3 regions of the Brevibacillus sp. DP1.3A genome follow, and region 3 is predicted to be linked to each of the others. Evidence: predicted binding sites of a transcription regulator. Region 3 holds the regulator's gene; each other region holds the start of a gene.
The links. The regulator LexA, encoded in region 3, represses DNA repair genes until DNA is damaged. The targets are predictions, from matches to a motif close to CGAACATATGTTCG.
Positions count from the first base shown of each region.

Region 1: the regulator LexA is predicted to act here: its motif matches at 2,729-2,742, upstream of HP399_RS08685 (WYL domain-containing protein).
Region 2: the regulator LexA is predicted to act here: its motif matches at 3,927-3,940, upstream of recA (recombinase RecA).

Region 1 is NZ_CP085876.1:1,879,577-1,885,471, forward strand. It holds gene HP399_RS08670 (YcnI family copper-binding membrane protein) at 1-475, shown strand, start outside; gene HP399_RS08675 (MFS transporter) at 752-1,993, shown strand; gene HP399_RS08680 (DUF4265 domain-containing protein) at 2,150-2,629, shown strand; gene HP399_RS08685 (WYL domain-containing protein) at 2,800-3,021, shown strand; gene HP399_RS08690 (hypothetical protein) at 3,120-3,386, shown strand; gene rsgA (ribosome small subunit-dependent GTPase A) at 3,630-4,715, shown strand; purine riboswitch at 4,852-4,953, shown strand; gene HP399_RS08700 (xanthine phosphoribosyltransferase) at 5,188-5,778, shown strand; gene HP399_RS08705 (nucleobase:cation symporter-2 family protein) at 5,811-5,895, shown strand, end outside.
Region 2 is NZ_CP085876.1:2,877,346-2,883,240, reverse strand. It holds gene HP399_RS13455 (TIGR00282 family metallophosphoesterase) at 1-147, opposite strand, end outside; gene rny (ribonuclease Y) at 257-1,798, opposite strand; gene HP399_RS13445 (RecX family transcriptional regulator) at 2,072-2,713, opposite strand; gene recA (recombinase RecA) at 2,783-3,841, opposite strand; gene HP399_RS13435 (DEAD/DEAH box helicase) at 4,007-5,596, opposite strand; gene HP399_RS13430 (competence/damage-inducible protein A) at 5,604-5,895, opposite strand, start outside.
Region 3 is NZ_CP085876.1:2,980,925-2,986,819, reverse strand. It holds gene HP399_RS14085 (HelD family protein) at 1-61, opposite strand, end outside; gene crcB (fluoride efflux transporter CrcB) at 100-465, opposite strand; gene HP399_RS14075 (DUF896 domain-containing protein) at 562-759, opposite strand; gene HP399_RS14070 (cell division suppressor protein YneA) at 836-1,174, opposite strand; gene lexA (transcriptional repressor LexA) at 1,337-1,960, shown strand; gene HP399_RS14060 (DUF456 domain-containing protein) at 2,011-2,496, opposite strand; gene HP399_RS14055 (DUF4269 domain-containing protein) at 2,605-3,180, shown strand; gene HP399_RS14050 (SOS response-associated peptidase family protein) at 3,177-3,437, opposite strand; gene HP399_RS31005 (hypothetical protein) at 3,515-3,649, shown strand; gene arsC (arsenate reductase (thioredoxin)) at 3,737-4,141, opposite strand; gene arsB (ACR3 family arsenite efflux transporter) at 4,162-5,205, opposite strand; gene HP399_RS14035 (ArsI/CadI family heavy metal resistance metalloenzyme) at 5,224-5,661, opposite strand; gene arsR (arsenical resistance operon transcriptional regulator ArsR) at 5,726-5,895, opposite strand, start outside.

The DNA of each region.
Region 1 (5,895 bases), 1.1 Mb from region 3:
AGACGTCAACACGACAAAAGTGAAGCTGGAATTCCCGGCAAATGTGAAGGTAAATTCCGTTCAACCGATTCCGGACTGGACCTACGAGTTCGAAAAAGATAAAGATGGTGTGAACACAGCACTTGTGTGGACAGCAACAGAAGGTGGAATCAAGGCGCATGAGTTCCAAGAGTTCACGTTTGTTGGGGCAAACCCGAAAGAAGAGGGCCAATTGGCTTGGAAGGCTTATCAGACCTATGCAAATGGCGAGGTCGTGGAATGGACAGGGGACAAGGATTCCAAAACGCCAGCGTCTGTCACTACCATTAAGACTGGTGTAGGCGAAGCAGGGCATGAGCATGGACAAGAACAAAAGCCGGCAACCGCTCCTGCCGGGGAAGCGGCGAGTACAGGCAGCAACAATACCTTGCCATTGGTACTTTCTGGTTTGGCGTTGTTGATCTCCATCGTTGGTCTGTTTAGAAAAAAAGCGTAAGTGCTCCATAATTAAGCTGTGCAGTGTGTCCAATCATGCTGCACAGCTTTTTCCATTGTGTGGCAATTAAAAACATTCTATAATAGCTGTAATTACTTTCGGAGGTGTATATCACATGTTAAAAACACTATTCAGAGCAAGCAAGTACACAGGAAGGAAAAATAGGAACGGCAGCATGACGCGTACGCATTTTGCACAGTAGAGGATTGTAGAGTAACGATCAGTATGTGAAAACGGAACGCGTCATCTGCCTAAAAAAAGGTGGATACTGCTTCCATGTTCATGCATGCGACAAAAGTATATATGATCAAAAGTTTTTTGACTTCCCTGGCCAATACGACTATGTTCACGACCTATGCGCTTTACTACATTGTGACACTGGGCTTTAACCCGTTTGAATTGCTATTGATCGGGACGGTATTGGAGTTATCCGTATTGGTGTTTGAAGGGATAACAGGAGTCGTTGCGGATACGTACAGTCGCCGTCGCTCCATCATTATCGGGATGTTTTTGCTGGGAATCGGATTTGCGATGCAGGGGATCGTTCCCACGCTTGATGCTTGGGTACCGTTTATTTCTGTCTTCGGCTTGGTGCTGTTTTCGCAAATCATCAGTGGTCTGGGGTATACGTTTATCAGTGGAGCGGATACTGCATGGATTGTGGATGAGGTCGGAGAAGAGAAGATCGGTACGATCTTCATGAAGGCTAAGCGCTACTCCTTGTTTGGAAATCTGCTCGGGATCGCACTTAGTGTGGCGTTGGCAACACTCGCTCCCAATTTGCCTTACCTCATAGGTGGCCTCATGTATCTGGGGCTTGGTGTCTTTCTGTTTCTGTTCATGAAGGAGACTGGTTTTGTTCCTCGTGAGCGTGAGCGAGGTGCATCCCACGTGAAGGAAATGATTCAGACGTGGACTTTGGGCGCCAAAGTGATTCGGAGTCAGCCGATTCTCATGCTGATCTTGTTCGTGACGCTATTTACGGGTGCAGCTTCTGAAGGGTATGACCGTTTGTGGGAAGCGCATTTGATCGGAGAAATTGGCTTTCCAGAGCTCGCTGCTATTTCGTTGCCAATGTGGTTCGGGATCATTGCCGCACTCGCTAGCTTACTTGGCATCATCGTCGTAGGTATTGTGGAAAAAAGGCTGGATGTGAACAATGAGCGGGTTGTCCTTGTGGGGATGTTCACGTTGACGGGGCTCAAAATAGCAGCGATGATTGCTTTTGCCTTTTCCCCGAGCTTTAGCTGGGCGTTAGTAGCATTGCTATTGATCGGTGTGATCCAGTCATTAAGCAGTCCGCTGTATGATACGTGGCTGAATTTGAACATTGAGAGCAGTGTGCGAGCGACGGTTTTGTCGATGATGGGCCAGTCCAATGCCTTGGGACAAACGGCAGGTGGTCCGGCTGTCGGATGGATCGGGACCCGTTTTTCGATTCGCGCTTCGTTGGTTGCGGCGGCCATCTTGTTGGCACCGATTTTGATTGTGTTCGGACGTGCGCTTAGAAGGCGCTGAGTTGTAACAAGCATAAGGTATGTGTCCATTTTTAGGGCGCATGCCTTTTTTGTTGAGGCAATAGTTGGGTGGCGAAGCGCAACGTGACTGAGGACTTTTTTTGGTATAATCAAGAAAAAATAAACCTTCAAAATAGAGATAGGTGTGGAGCATCGTATGGAAGATAAATTAACAGTGATTAAGGTTTTTGCTGGCACAAGTTCACAGGGAACAGTTTTAGAAGAGCTTCCTGCAGAATACCTAAGCGATCAAAAATTCAAATTATGTGCATCTCCAGGGCTAGCTCTCGGTCTTGCGAAAGGAGATACAATAAAACTCCATCCCAATGGAGATTTTGAATTAATAAAGCATGGTGGAAATTTCTGTATTCAAATTTACAAAGAGCAGCCTATCAAAGAAAAGATAGAAGCAGTTGAATCTATCGTCAAAAAAGAACTTTCAGGCTCTCTAGATGGATTTTATAATGGTTCACTCGCGTTTACTGCTCCAATCAGTAATGGATTTGATGCAACCAATCATACGTTCAATAAAATTAGAGACGTACTAGAAGCAGAGTACTATTACTCTAATATTTACAAGAATCCATATGATTTTGAAGATGAAGAGTTAGTTAGTTGGGCGGAAGATCTGGATTAATCGTCTGAAAACGTCAGTTCTTCGGCACTCCGCACTATCTCTGGGATGGGGACTCGTATGTGTTTATGGGTCTCTTTTTCTTTTGTAAAGGGGAACTTGCGAACGAGTGTTCTCTTTTGGTATGATGATCTCAACAACATGAAGACACATTTTGTGGTGGTGACAGCCTGATGATTCAGGAGCTGAGAAGGTACGCAGCCCAGCAGCAAGCAGTGGAGATCATCTATTTGAAGAAGGATGGAGAGGCTAGCAGGCGTACGATCCGTGTGGTGAATATCGATGGGAACAAAGGGAGCTTGAAAGCATACTGTTATAGGAGGAAGGCGTATCGTGCGTTTGCGTTGGATAACATTTTGGCGATCGCACCTGTGTCTGGACATTTTGCCGGATGAAAAGGAATCACCCCCCACGCCCCCAGCCTATTCCAGACATACTATGTTATACTAAATAGGTAAACAACTTCAAAAAAGAGGAAGGGCGGGGACAAACAATGGAGTTTTTCATTGTCATCGTCATCATGTTTTTGGTCGTAGTATTTGTCTTGGCGTCCAAAGCTGCAAAAGGCGGAAGTGGGCGCTCTCATTCCTCTTCAGACAGCGGGGGCGGAGCCTTCTATGTCGACAGCAATCACAATCACCATCATCGAAATCACGACTCAGGCGATCGTTGGGATAGTTATGACAGCGGAAGCGATAACGGTAGTGGTGGAGACAGTGGTGGTGGCGGAGATAGCGGAGGCGGCGGCGGGGGAGATTGACGCTGTTGCATTTTGTTTCATTATGGTACAATAATTGGGAAATATGATTCCAAACCTGAATGGTAGGTTTGCTAAAGGAGAGATGTTTTATGGTAGTCATCAAATTTGTTCAGAGTGTCGTAGTCGGGGTCACAGGAATCCTCCTTTCAAGCGAACAGTAATACCGTTCACCAAATGAGGATTCGACTGTGACTGGTTCAGGCTGATAGCCGTATATTTAACCAATTGCAGGGGGAATCCGCAGTGAATCAACTAACCAATCAACAAGTATTGCAATCTATGGGCTGGAATGAGTATTTTGCTAATCATTTTGCCCCTTATGCCGAGCAAGGCTACAGTGTGGGACGTATCACACTCGAACATAAACGTATTTATCGTCTGTGGAGTGAGCATGGCGAACTCTTGGGCGAAGTAACGGGCAAGCTTCGTTATGAAGCCATCGGACGAGAAGATTTTCCAGCTGTCGGGGACTGGGTAGTAATCAGTGCTCGTCCAGAGGAAAAGAAAGCCTCCATCCACGGACTTCTTCCACGTAAGAGCAAATTTTCCCGTAAAGTAGCTGGGGATACTGTGGAAGAGCAGATTGTGGCGGCTAACGTCGATACCGTTTTCCTTGTGAATTCCTTAAATAATGATTTAAATCTGCGCAGGATAGAGCGCTATCTCATTCTTGCGTGGGAAAGTGGAGCCAATCCAGTGATTGTGCTTTCCAAAGCTGATTTGTGTGACGATCTGGATACATGTATGGCAGAGATAGAATCAGTCGCAATCGGAGTGCCTGTTCACGTAGTCAGTGCTGAGCAGGGAGAAGGACTGGATCAGCTCGCGCCTTATCTGAGCGAGGGCCAGACGATTGCCTTGATGGGTTCCTCTGGTGTTGGCAAATCCACGTTGATCAATAAATTGAGCGGAGCAGAGATGCAAAAAGTCAGTGGCGTGCGTGAAGGTGATGACCGTGGTCGCCATACGACGACACATCGCGAACTGTTCCGATTGCCGAGTGGTGCTCTGATGATCGATACCCCGGGCATGAGGGAGCTGCAGCTCTGGGAGGCAGATGAAGGCTTCCGCGGTGCCTTTGACGATATCGAGTCCATTGCGGAAACATGCCGTTTCAATGATTGTAAGCATATGCGTGAGCCTGGCTGTGCTGTTCAAGCTGCCATCCAATCTGGATCATTGGAAAAAGCACGCTTTGACAGTTACCTGAAGCTTCAACGCGAATTGGCACATTTGGCGCGTAAAGAAGACGCAAGGCTTGCTGCCGCTGAAAGGGATAAATGGAAAAAGATCAACGTTCAAATGCGGGAGAAAAAACCGAAGCGATAAACACGAGAGCCCTTGAGAAATCAGGGCTCTTTCCTTTATATGGACAAGTAAGCGCTTCCCTTTACTTTCAAAAATTAACGCTTGCTCACAACGCGGGAATTGTGATAGATTTGGTCAATACTCGTTATTACACTTCGAAATAAATAGATAGGTAGCTCGTATAATTTTGGGAATAAGGCCCATCCGTTTCTACCAGGTGACCGTAAATCACCTGACTACGAGTGAAAGTGCGTCTAGGGTTCCGTCTCTTTCTTTCCTATTCCCATAATAGGGGTGAAAGATAGCTGGTCCGAGCGACGCAGGCACGAATGATGTGTCACACCTAAGGGATAAAAGCCCAGAGGGACAGTTTCACTTGGCGTTGGTTTGTTACGTAGCCCGCTTGTGACACTGTCCGCTCTGGGCTTTCTATATTTCAGCAGGCCACAGACATAAAAAAGTGGCCGGAACCATATCCGAGGAGGAAGAATTGATGAAAGAATTACAAGAGCGCATCGTACAGGACGGCAAGGTACTGTCGGCATCCGTTTTGAAGGTGGATGCGTTTTTGAACCACCAGGTAGATCCACAATTGACGATGAAGATCGGACAGCGTTTTGCCGAACTGTTCGCTGGTGAAAAAATCACAAAAGTCGTGACGATTGAGGCAAGTGGCATTCATTTTGCTATGGCGACTTCCTTTGCGTTGGGTGTTCCCTTTATCTATGCGAAAAAGAAAAAAGCTGTCACGTTGACAGAGGAAGTATACTCTGCTCCTGTTCATTCCTTTACCCGTCAGGAAACGTATCAAATCAGTGTTTCCCGTCAGTATTTGTCCAAAGAAGACCGCGTATTGATTGTCGATGACTTCTTGGCTACCGGAGCTGCTCTGGTGGGACTTACGAATATTGTCAAAGATGCAGGTGCTCATCTCGTAGGGGTTGGTGCTGTTATTGAAAAAAGCTTCCAGGAAGGCCGTGGTCTCTTGGAGCAAGCTGGCGTACGAATCGAATCATTGGCACGTATTGAATCGATGTCACCAGAAGGCATTCACTTTATTGAAGAAGAGCCTGCACGCGTATAATCAAAAAATTAATAGGAGGTAAGGGTTCACTCATGCTAGCCAAACATAAGATTGTTACTTTGGGCTTACAGCACATTCTTGCCATGTATGCAGGAGCCGTTGTCGTACCGTTGATTA
Region 2 (5,895 bases), 100 kb from region 3:
CTCTGTGATCCCGCGACCATGCGCAGCGTTCTCTCCATTCGCTACGATAAAGGTAGGGTTGTATTTTCGTTTCAATAACGGCAGATATGTTTTCACGATCTCTCTGCCAGGCGAGCCCATAATATCTCCAATGAATAACAACTTCATTACCAAATCACCTCATTGCTAGTATACACAATTCCTCTGCTCATTAGAAAACTTGACATCGTCAACCATTTGATGTGCTACAAAAAAAGTAAAGTGGCACGCAGCCACTTTACTTTGCATACTCAACTGCCCGTGTTTCACGGATAACCGTTACTTTAATATGACCTGGGTAGTCAAGTTCATTTTCAATTCGTTTCGTGATATCCCGTGCCAGACGGGTAGCTTCCGCATCGTCAATCTTATCAGGTTGAACCATCACGCGAATTTCGCGTCCTGCTTGAATCGCATAAGACTTTTCTACGCCATCGAACGACTCAGAGATTTCTTCCAGTTTCTCCAAACGTCTGATATATGTTTCCAATGTCTCACGGCGTGCACCTGGGCGTGCGGCAGACAGAGCGTCAGCTGCTCCCACGAGCATAGCAATGACGGAAGTTGGTTCGGTATCACCGTGATGAGACGCAATACTGTTCACTACTACGTGATGCTCATTGTACTTCTTAGCCAGTTCTACACCGATTTCAACGTGTGAACCTTCTACTTCATGGTCAATCGCTTTTCCGATATCATGCAGCAAACCTGCACGTTTGGCCAGCTTCACATCTTCTTTTAGTTCTGCCGCCATTAAACCGGCGAGATGTGCCACTTCCATAGAGTGCTTCAGTACGTTTTGACCGTAGCTTGTACGATAACGCAAACGTCCAAGAATCTTGATCAGATCTGGATGCAAGCCGTGAACGCCTGTTTCGAACGTTGCTTGCTCACCGTATTCACGGATTCGCTCGTCTACTTCGCGACGCGCTTTTTCCACCATTTCCTCGATGCGAGCTGGGTGAATGCGACCGTCTGCGACCAGTTTATCCAGTGCTGTCTTGGCGATTTCCCGACGAATCGGGTCGAAGCCAGACAGGATGACTGCTTCTGGCGTATCGTCAATAATCAGATCGATACCAGTCAACGTCTCCAGGGCACGAATGTTACGTCCTTCGCGTCCGATAATACGTCCCTTCATCTCATCATTTGGCAGCGTAACCACAGAAACGGTTGTTTCTGCTACGTGGTCTGCTGCACAACGTTGAATGGAGGTCGTAATGATCTCACGAGCACGCTTGTCCGCTTCTTCCTTAGCCTGAGTCTCAATCTCCTTGATCATCACAGCCATTTCGTGACGGACGGTATTCTCCACATCAGTGAGAATGATCGTCTTCGCCTCATCCTGCGTCAAGCCGGAGATTCGTTCTAGCTCTGATACTTGCTCTTTATATAAGTGCTCTACCTTGCTTTGCAGTTCTGCGATGGCACGGTCACGCTCAGACAATTCTTCTTCTTTGCGCTCTAACTGTTCCATCTTGCGGTCCAACGATTCTTCTTTTTGTAGAATTCGTCGTTCCTGACGCTGGATCTCATTGCGTCTCTCACGCAATTCGGTTTCCGCTTCGGATCGAAGCTTGAACACTTCATCCTTTGCCTCCAGCACCTTCTCCTTCTTAACGGCTTCGGCGTCCCGCTTGGCTTCCTCCACGATCTGTCGTGCAGCTTCTTCTGCACTGGAGATCTTCGCTTCCGCAATCGATTTACGAGTGAAGTAGCCAGCACCCAAGCCAATCAGCAGGGCAACGAGCACAATGACAACAGTAATTATAGGATCCATAGGCTTTTTCGTTTCACCTCCTTATTGTAAGACATCTCCCCGCTTTCCAAGCATTTGTTTTTCATGGAGTGCTCTCACATTTGAACATTCGGCTAAAAAACAAGACCGATTTTACTCGGTCCGCTGAATCCGTACTGTTATCGCACGGTTTTTCAGTTGTTCCATAGGCAACGAGTGAGCAAATCGCAAAAAGATATGATACACCAAGTAAATACAAACCTATTTTATTATTTGTGAACAAGAATTGTCAAGATCATGCAAATAGAGTTGCGTCTAACTATCGCTTCTCTGACGCAATTCTTCACGCATTTGTTGAATGATAGCATGAGAGAATCCCTTGCGCATCAGCATAGACAGCAGCTTGCGTTCTTCATCTGGGTTCGGTGCGCCTTCTATGCGTCTCGCCTTCTTCTCTATCAATGCACGGGCAGCATCTAGTTCAGCCTGCCTAGACACGCCACGGACTGCGTCCTCTACAATCGCTCTGTCCACTCCACGCTGGGTAAGCTCCATACGCAGCATATACGGGCTCCTCGGCTTCAAACGCAATCGTTCGTCTACCCATTGCTTCGCAAATGCTTCATCATCGATGTAGCCGTGATCCTTGCAGCGCTGGCATATCTCTTCGGCAATCTGGGTAGAAAACCCCTTCTCTACCAAATAAGAATGCAGCTGACTACTTGTCCGTGGGCGTATGCCGAGGTATCGCAAAGCACCTAAATACGCTTTATGCTTTTCTTCTGCTATCAGGACTTCTCGGCAAAAATCTTCATCTAATTCTGTTCCCTTAAATAGGTTGTACTTTACCAGTATGTCTTCGTGTACGGTAATGGCATACTCGCCTTCTACATCGATATGGTAGCGTTGCTTTTGTTTGATATCTCGATGAACGGCAGTGATCAGGCCGCTCTTCATGATGATTCACTCCTTCGCAAAGCTAAAATAACAGCCTGTCTCATCGACAGGCTGCTCTTCTACTCTTCATTACTCCAGATCAAATGTAGGCTCTTCATCTTGCTCTGGGTCATTTACTGCTTCACCTTCTGGAACAGAACCAGGGTTTAGGCTGAAGTATTCGCGCACTTTTGTTTCAATCTGCGATGCAATGTGCGGATTTTCCTTCAGGAAAACCTTCGAATTTTCTCTACCTTGGCCGAGTCGCTCTTCATTGAAGGAATACCAAGCACCACTCTTTTGCACGACATCAATCTCAGAACCGATGTCGAGAATGCTACCTTCTCTGGAAATACCTTCACCGTACATGATGTCCACTTCTGCAACCTTAAATGGTGGAGCCACTTTATTTTTGACAACTTTGATCTTTGTCTTGCTACCCAAAATGTCGTTGCCGACTTTGATAGATTCCGCTTTACGAACATCCAAACGAACACTCGCGTAGAACTTCAAAGCGCGTCCACCTGGAGTTGTTTCCGGGTTACCAAACATAACTCCCACTTTTTCACGAAGCTGGTTGATGAAGATCGCAATCGTTTTGGACTTGTTGATGGCACCAGACAGCTTACGAAGTGCTTGGGACATCAAGCGCGCTTGCAAACCTACGTGGGAATCTCCCATCTCGCCTTCGATCTCTGCTTTTGGCACGAGTGCCGCAACGGAGTCGACTACGATAATGTCTACCGCACCAGAACGCACCAGTGCTTCCGCGATCTCCAAAGCTTGCTCACCAGTGTCTGGTTGGGACAACAGCAATTCATCGATGTTCACACCCAGCTTAGCAGCGTAAACCGGATCCAAGGCATGCTCAGCATCGATAAAAGCAGCTTGTCCACCCTGTCTTTGCACTTCTGCGATGGCATGAAGCGCTACTGTTGTTTTACCAGAAGACTCTGGTCCGTAAATCTCAACAATCCGTCCGCGTGGGAACCCACCCACACCAAGTGCGATATCTAGAGCAAGTGCACCGCTAGAAGCCGTAGAAATCTGGATGTTGGATACTTCCCCCAACTTCATAATGGAACCTTTTCCGAATTGCTTTTCTATTTGACGCAATGCACTCTCCAAAGCTGCGCGACGATCTGACAAATGGTACACACCCTTTCAATTTTCGCATCTCTTTTGCTTGTCTTCATCATACCTCGAGACAGAAGTGTTTGCCAAGTATTTTTTACGAACAAATATTCGCATCGCATAAAAGCAGCCATTTCCTGGTTGTTCCCAGCGAAATGGCTGCTTCTCATTTCTATCGAATTAGGAACGCTTCGCTCCGCGAGGCTTTGCAGGCTCCAGATTGATTCGTTTTCCGTTGATACGGGTTTGACGCAGTGACTCATATACGAATGCCGCTACTTCTTCTGGAACCTCAACGAAAGTGAAGTTCTCGAAAATGTCGATGCGACCTACTGATTTTCCTGGGATACCAACAGATTCAGAGATCTCACGAACCAGATCCTGTGGCTTCATGTTTGCATTGCGACCTACGTTCAGGAAGAAGCGAACCATGCCTTTTGCTGCACCCGTCTCACCAAAGTTGTACGCTTCTACTTCCTGCCCTTGTCCTGCTTCTGTATGGAATGCGAGGTGCAAGGCAGCTGCTGCTACTTTTTCAGCAGGGTATTGACCTACGAGAGCATCCGCTACTTTTTGATACATATCCGCGATTGCATCGCTTTCCAAAAGGCTAGTCAACTGTTCACGCAATTGTTCTTGTTTGCGCTCAGCCACTTCCTCCAAGGAAGGAACATTGCGAGAAAGCACTTGTGCTTTTGTCTGCTTTTGGATAAACATCATTTGTCTTACTTCACGAGGCGTAACCAACGTCATCGCGATTCCTTTGCGACCTGCGCGACCAGTACGGCCAATACGGTGTACGTAGCTCTCAGAGTCTTGTGGAATATCGTAGTTGATTACGTGGGAGACGTTTCCTACGTCGATACCGCGTGCTGCTACATCTGTCGCGATCAGGAATTCAATCGAGCCCTCACGGAACGAGTTCATGACCTTGTCACGTTGTGCCTGTGACAAGTCACCATGCAAGCCGTCTGCAAGGTATCCGCGGGATTGCAGCACTTCGGACAACTCATCTACACCGCGCTTGGTGCGGCAGAAAATGATTCCCAACTCAACATCCTCACTATCCAAGATGCGGCAAAGGCTCTCCACTTTATTGCGGTCAAACACTTTGTAGTATACCTGTTCGATCAATGGCGCCGTTACTTCCTCACGGCTCACCGCGATCGTTTGCGGCTGTTTCATGTAACGGGTAGCCAAACGCTTGATTTCTGGCGGCATCGTCGCAGAGAACAGCAAGGTTTGACGCTCTTCTGGCATATGCGTGATGATCGTCTCGATATCTTCGATGAAGCCCATGTCCAGCATTTCATCCGCTTCATCCAAAACGAGTGTATGTACGTGATCCAGCTTCAATGTTTTACGGCGCAAGTGGTCCATAACACGGCCAGGAGTACCTACAACGATTTGTACACCTTGACGCAGTGCACGAATTTGATGTCCGATCGATTGTCCGCCATAGATTGGCAGCGTACGAACTTTATTGTATTTGGAGATGCGCAGGAGCTCTCCCGCAACCTGAATAGCCAGCTCACGAGTTGGGGTCAGCACGATCGCTTGTACACGATTGGCAGGCGTAATCTTTTCTACAAGTGGAATCCCGAATGCAGCAGTCTTACCAGTACCTGTCTGTGCTTGACCAATCAGGTCTCCGCCATCCAGAACTTTTGGAATGCAAGCTGCCTGAATCGGTGATGGCTCCTCGAAGCCCATATCGTGAATCGCTTGCAGAATAGATTTATGTAAAGGAAAATCGGAAAAAATCGTCATGAAAAAATCACCTTTCTTTTTGCATTTGCAGCGCATAAAACAACGCGTATTTAGCGGCACGTCCAACGATTGCATGCCTTCTTCCGGCAAGGCGCAGCTCTTTTACAACTGTGGGCATTCCTTCTGCTGCGATCCCTACGTAGACAAGGCCAACAGGCTTACCCTCGGAAGGATCTGGTCCAGCCACTCCCGTAATAGAAATACCATAAGTAGCTCCCAGCTTTTCTCGTACATGTTCAGCCAGCAATTGAGCTGTTTTCTCACTGACTGCCCCATCTGTTTGCAAAATGGAATGAGGT
Region 3 (5,895 bases):
CTGAAATTGTTTCATCCAGCTTTTTTTGTTCCAATTCATAATCACGATGCTGTGTACTCACATTCATTCCCCCTCACATGTATCGTGTCATTGAACGTATTAAGACCATTGCCTAGCCAACCATATTCCAACCCCACAAGAAAGTAGTCCGACTCCCAAACTGAGAAGAGCGTACAAAGTGCCACGCAACAGGTGACCTTCTCCCCAAAAAGAAACCACTTCCAAGGAGAAACTAGAGAACGTCGTAAATCCTCCCATGACCCCCGTTGCAAATAAAAGATAGAGTGTCGGAGATAAAATGCCACGTTCTTTCCCCAGCACGAACAAGATGCCGATGATCAAAGATCCACAAACATTGGCGATCCAAGTTCCCCACGGCCATCCCGGCTGATTCGCGAGCAAAGACAATAGGTAGCGCAAAAGTGAGCCAACTGCTCCTCCAACCGCCACAGCTATCCACGCCACCGCTTTCCCTCCCTGAATATCAAAGCGTTATGTATGTCACAGAAAAAGACACCCTAGCGTCAAGCGAGGATGTCTGTCGTATCAGTAATTGTTATCTTACTGTTTTGGCTTATTTTCTTCAAGGTCTTCCACATAACGGATGGAATCCAAATTTGCTCTCAATGAAAGCTTAACGGCGTCAATGTACTTTTGGCGCAATGCTTTTTGTTCGAGCTTTTCCTCTTCGGTCAAACCTTCTTCGCGAGATTTTTTGACCAATTCGTTAATGCGTTTAATTTCTGCGTCAGATACCACTGCTGGTTCCTCCCACTCTGTAGTAGTGCCGATTCATTATACCACATTCGAATGATCCCGCAAGACAGCCGAACACTTACGGAGTATCAGGAAGCATGAGAGTCTGACCTGGGTAAATCCTGTTACTCTCTAAACCGTTCGCATCCTTAATCTCTATTATATAGTCACGAACATCCATATGCTGATCTGTATTGTATTGAACAGCTAACGACCATAGGCTATCTCCAGATTGTACGGTTACTTCTATTCCTTGTGGCTCCTCCATGGGCGAAGAAGCAAACACTAGTTCGGTCAATAAGTAAAAAAAGAGAGTAAATGTTATAAGAAACAAGAGAGCTTGTCCTCTCGTGATACCAAAACGAACTCGACGTTCTTCTTTTTTCTCGAAACGATTTCGTGCTGTCGATGAATTCATAATAATGGCCTCCTCGCAAACATACGTTCTGATCATTTGTAACCTCATGATAAATGAGAACATATGTTCATGTCAACAAAGAATCGAACTTATGTTTGTCGAACGCAAGCTCCCATGGTATAATATAGGAAAATATGTTCGAGAAATCAGGGGTGTCTTTCTATGTCAAAATTATCGAGTAGACAACAAGCCATCATCGAGTTCATACGAAAGGAAGTTCGTGATAAAGGATATCCGCCATCTGTACGTGAAATTGGTGAGGCTGTTGGACTAGCTTCCAGCTCAACAGTACATGGGCATTTGGCACGCTTAGAGAAAAAAGGCCTCATTCGTCGAGATCCTACCAAACCTCGTGCCATCGAATTGCTATCAGATGAAGATCGTTTTCAAGACAATTTCGAAGACTCTGTCGTCCGTGTGCCAGTAATCGGAAAAGTAACCGCTGGACAACCGATCACTGCCATTGAGGATGTGGAAGAGTACTTCCCGCTTCCAGACAATATCGTGACTTCTGACAAGGTCTATATGCTGCGCGTCTCCGGGAACAGTATGATTGATGCAGGGATTCTCGACGGAGATTACGTAATTGTTCGCCAACAGCACGTAGCGAACAATGGTGACATTGTCGTAGCCATGACAGAAGAAGACGAAGCGACCGTCAAAAGATTTTTCAAAGAAAAGAACCACTTCCGTCTCCAACCGGAAAATGCCACAATGGAACCGATCATTCTGGAGAATGTCACCATTCTCGGTAAAGTCATCGGTGTATATCGACTCATTCACTAGTTTCCACGTAAAAAAGGACAGCCTCGGCTGTCCTTTTCGTTTTCTATATGTTATCTGGCGACAAAAAACCAGATGATCATCGTAACTTGCAATATGACTTTTACGACCGCACTACCCAAAAATCCGATCAGTGAGCCTACGCCCGCTTTCACTGCTCGCTCCATCGACTGCTTCTGCACCATTAACTCTACCAGAACGACGAATACGAACGGCAAGATCAGCATACCAAACGGTGGGAAAACGAAGATCCCGAGGATAATTCCGACCGCAGCAGCAACGGACGACCACTTGGACCCTCCGTACCTTTTCACGAAGTACATGTTCGTCAGCAAGTCAGCACCATAAAGCAGAATGCTTAGAACGACCATTCCCCACCAAAAGGATGCGGGCAATCCCGCTCCCGGATCTGCAATGAAAAAGTGATAGAGCAAAAAGCCCGCCCACAGTAATATCGTATCAGGTAAAACAGGTAAAAAAATTCCTGCGATGCTTAGCAAGAACAATAACACGACCACTACCCACAAAAATATTTCCATCTACTACACTCCCTTCATCTAGGTATACGAGTGATTACCGATTTCGTTGCGTACTTATTCACTTTTGTCTAAACTATTTTAAAAGAAAGTAGACATGGAGGTAGTCTCTTGAGAAATTGGCATGATCTCTCTTATTTGGGCAGAGGAACGATGCGCCAAAAAGCGGCGTGGGAAGCGATTAAACAGACGCACATCATGGAAGTACTATCCGATTACCGTCCAGTGCTTGCCGGAACCATCCCTTTAGACATTGACGTCAAGCAAAGCGATCTGGACATTATTTGCGAGAGTCATGATCTGGAACAGTTTGAGCAGGCTGTGCGTACAGCATTTGGCTGCTTGCCCGGATTTGAAGTGACACACCTAGATGTAAAAAGTACTCCCACGTCCGTTATCTCGTTTTTCACAGCTGACTTTTGGTTTGAATTGTTTGCTCAACCGGTAGCTGTCGAAAAGCAAAATGCCTATCGTCATATGGACATCGAAGCACGTTTGCTAGACATAGGAGGCTTGGATGCATGCCAACATATTAGAGCTCTGAAGCAAAGCGGCATCAAAACAGAGCCTGCATTTGCCAGGTACTTTCATATTCCGGGTGATGATCCATACGAGGCATTGTTGCATTTGGAGTCGTTAACCGAACAGGAATTACGACAAAAAGTTCAGCTCCTGCGAAAGGATTAATCTTCAAACAAAGAGCCGATCTCTACTTCTTGAATACAGGAAGGACCATCATTTTTCGGACTGCCCACTTTGGCGGATACCGGATATACCATCATCTCGCCGGAATCGTAGGGGGTAAACAGCGACTGGAGCTGCAACCGATCATACTTCTCCCGATCAAGCCATAAGTCCTCATCATCTTTCTTTAAGATGACAGGCATTCGCTCATTTTTATTAAATGTCAACAAAATCGTACTGAGTATTGCTTTATTCGACATTTTCTATGGTGTAACACCTAAATTATGTCGCTAGTATACGTTTGAGATGCATATCTTGTTGCAAGGAAGTGATTATCATGGAAAATTCATATAATAACCCTACAGCTAATAACTCTGAGGACACTATGAAAGAAGCGATTGTTGTAGGTGAATCATATCACTTCTGGTTGGATGCAGAGGAAGATGTATATGATCAAAAGTACAGAAAATAAGAGTCGGTGTGTAGAGAAAGTCCCCTTTCGTCAAAAAGGGGACTTTTCCTCGGACATTAGATGGATACAGCTCGCTTGCGGAAAAATTTACTCCCCTGTTTCCGCAAATTTCTTTATACGGGCACCGATCTCGTCACGAACTCGTTGAAACTCAGGCCATTCTTTTCCCGCAGGATCGTCAAATCCCCAATGGACACGGTTTACATGAGTAGGAGTGGTTGGACAAACGGAATCGGCATGGCTGCATAGTGTCACGATCAGATCAGCCTTGTTTAAAATATCAGAGTCAATGACATCTGATGTTTGATCGGAAATGTCTATGCCAACTTCTTTCATCGCTCGAACGGCATTTGGATTCACACCATGGGCTTCAATTCCAGCAGAAAAAACATTCCAGGCGTTACCTAAGTATTTTTTTCCCCATGCTTCCGCCATTTGGCTTCGGCAAGAATTTCCTGTACATAAAAAGTAAATCGTTTTTTTGTTTTCCATGATGTACACACCTTTTAGCTTCAATTAGGAAATGTGCTGCTAAAATATTTGCGCTTGAACCATAAAGCTACATTAACTAATGCAATCATCACAGGTACTTCCACAAGAGGACCGATGACGGCTGCAAAGGCGGCACCTGAATGAATCCCAAACACTCCGACTGCCACAGCGATAGCTAATTCAAAGTTATTACTACCTGCTGTGAAAGCAAGCGTCGTAGTAACGGGATAATTTGCGCCAATCTTTTTCCCCATATAGAAAGAGATAAAGAACATGAGGATGAAATAGATGAGAAGTGGAATGGCGATACGAACAACATCAAGTGGAACGCTCACGATGTTTTCTCCTTGTGTTGAGAACATGACAATGATGGTAAAGAGTAAGGCAATCAGAGTCATGGGGCTAATTTTTGGGATGAACACTTTCTCATACCAATGTCTGCCTTTAACTTTTACAAAAGTAAAGCGCGTCAGCATCCCGGCAAGAAAAGGAATACCTAGATATATAAACACCGATTTTGCCACTTCCGCCATCGTAATAATAATGACTGCACCCTGAATACCAAGCCATTCCGGGATTACGGTGACAAAGACATAAGCATATACTGAAAAGAAAAGCATCTGAAACAAAGAATTGAAAGCCACAAGTCCGGCAGCATATTCTGCATCACCTTTTGCGAGGTCATTCCACACAATCACCATGGCGATACAACGTGCCAATCCAATCATGATCAGCCCTACCATATATTCTGGTTTATCTGGCAAGAAAATGATGGCTAATAAAAACATCAAAACCGGGCCTATAACCCAGTTCTGAATAAGGGATAGCAAAAGAACCTTAATGTCTTTAAATACGCGCCCCATTTCTTCATATCGAACTTTAGCTAAAGGAGGGTACATCATCAGGATTAAACCTATAGCAATCGGTATGGATGTTGTACCAATTTGTAAGCTATTTAATCCATTGGTGAAAGCAGGAAAGAAAGTTCCGATCATAATCCCTACTGCCATAGCAAGGAAGATCCAAAGGGTCAAGAAGCGATCTAAAAATGATAGTTGTTTCATTGAGCCTCCCACTTTGTCTTAGCAGCAAGAATTGGTTGCTTCTGTTTTTGAATCTACGCAGCAGGATGTGGACTCGATTTTATGAACCTCACTGTCAGACTTTGTGTAGAAAAATTCCCACTCATTACCGTCTGGATCAGTAACCCAAAATTTATCCTGCACAGCATAACAACATGTCGTATCCATCTCGTCACGAGCGAAAAAGCCTTCTTTTTCTAGTCTTTCCTTATGAGTCAGGATTTCATTTGCACTTTCAACCTGGAATCCGAAGTGGTTCACTTGATTTCCGCTTACAGCGTCCCGAACATTCAATGTAAAGTTTAATCCTGGGGTTTCAAGCAAGAACTTAGCATAATCAGGCTTTACCTTTACAGGGTTAACCCCAAAAACTTTTTGATAGAACTCAATAGATTTCTCCAAATTGGTAACGTTAACACCAACATGTACATACTTCATTTAAGATTCCTCCTTTAATTTAAAAACTATTAATCAAAAAAAATTGATATAATGTCTAAAAAAATTAGCAGCAACTGCCTTTGCCTGTTTTCCTGAAGATACAACAAAGCTCTTCCGATAAGAGGTGGTTCACTTCATCATCATTCAAATCGTAGTAACTCCAGGTACCTTTTGTCTCTTTGATAATTAGGTTGGCATCCAATAATATCTTGAGATGATACGATAATTTAGATT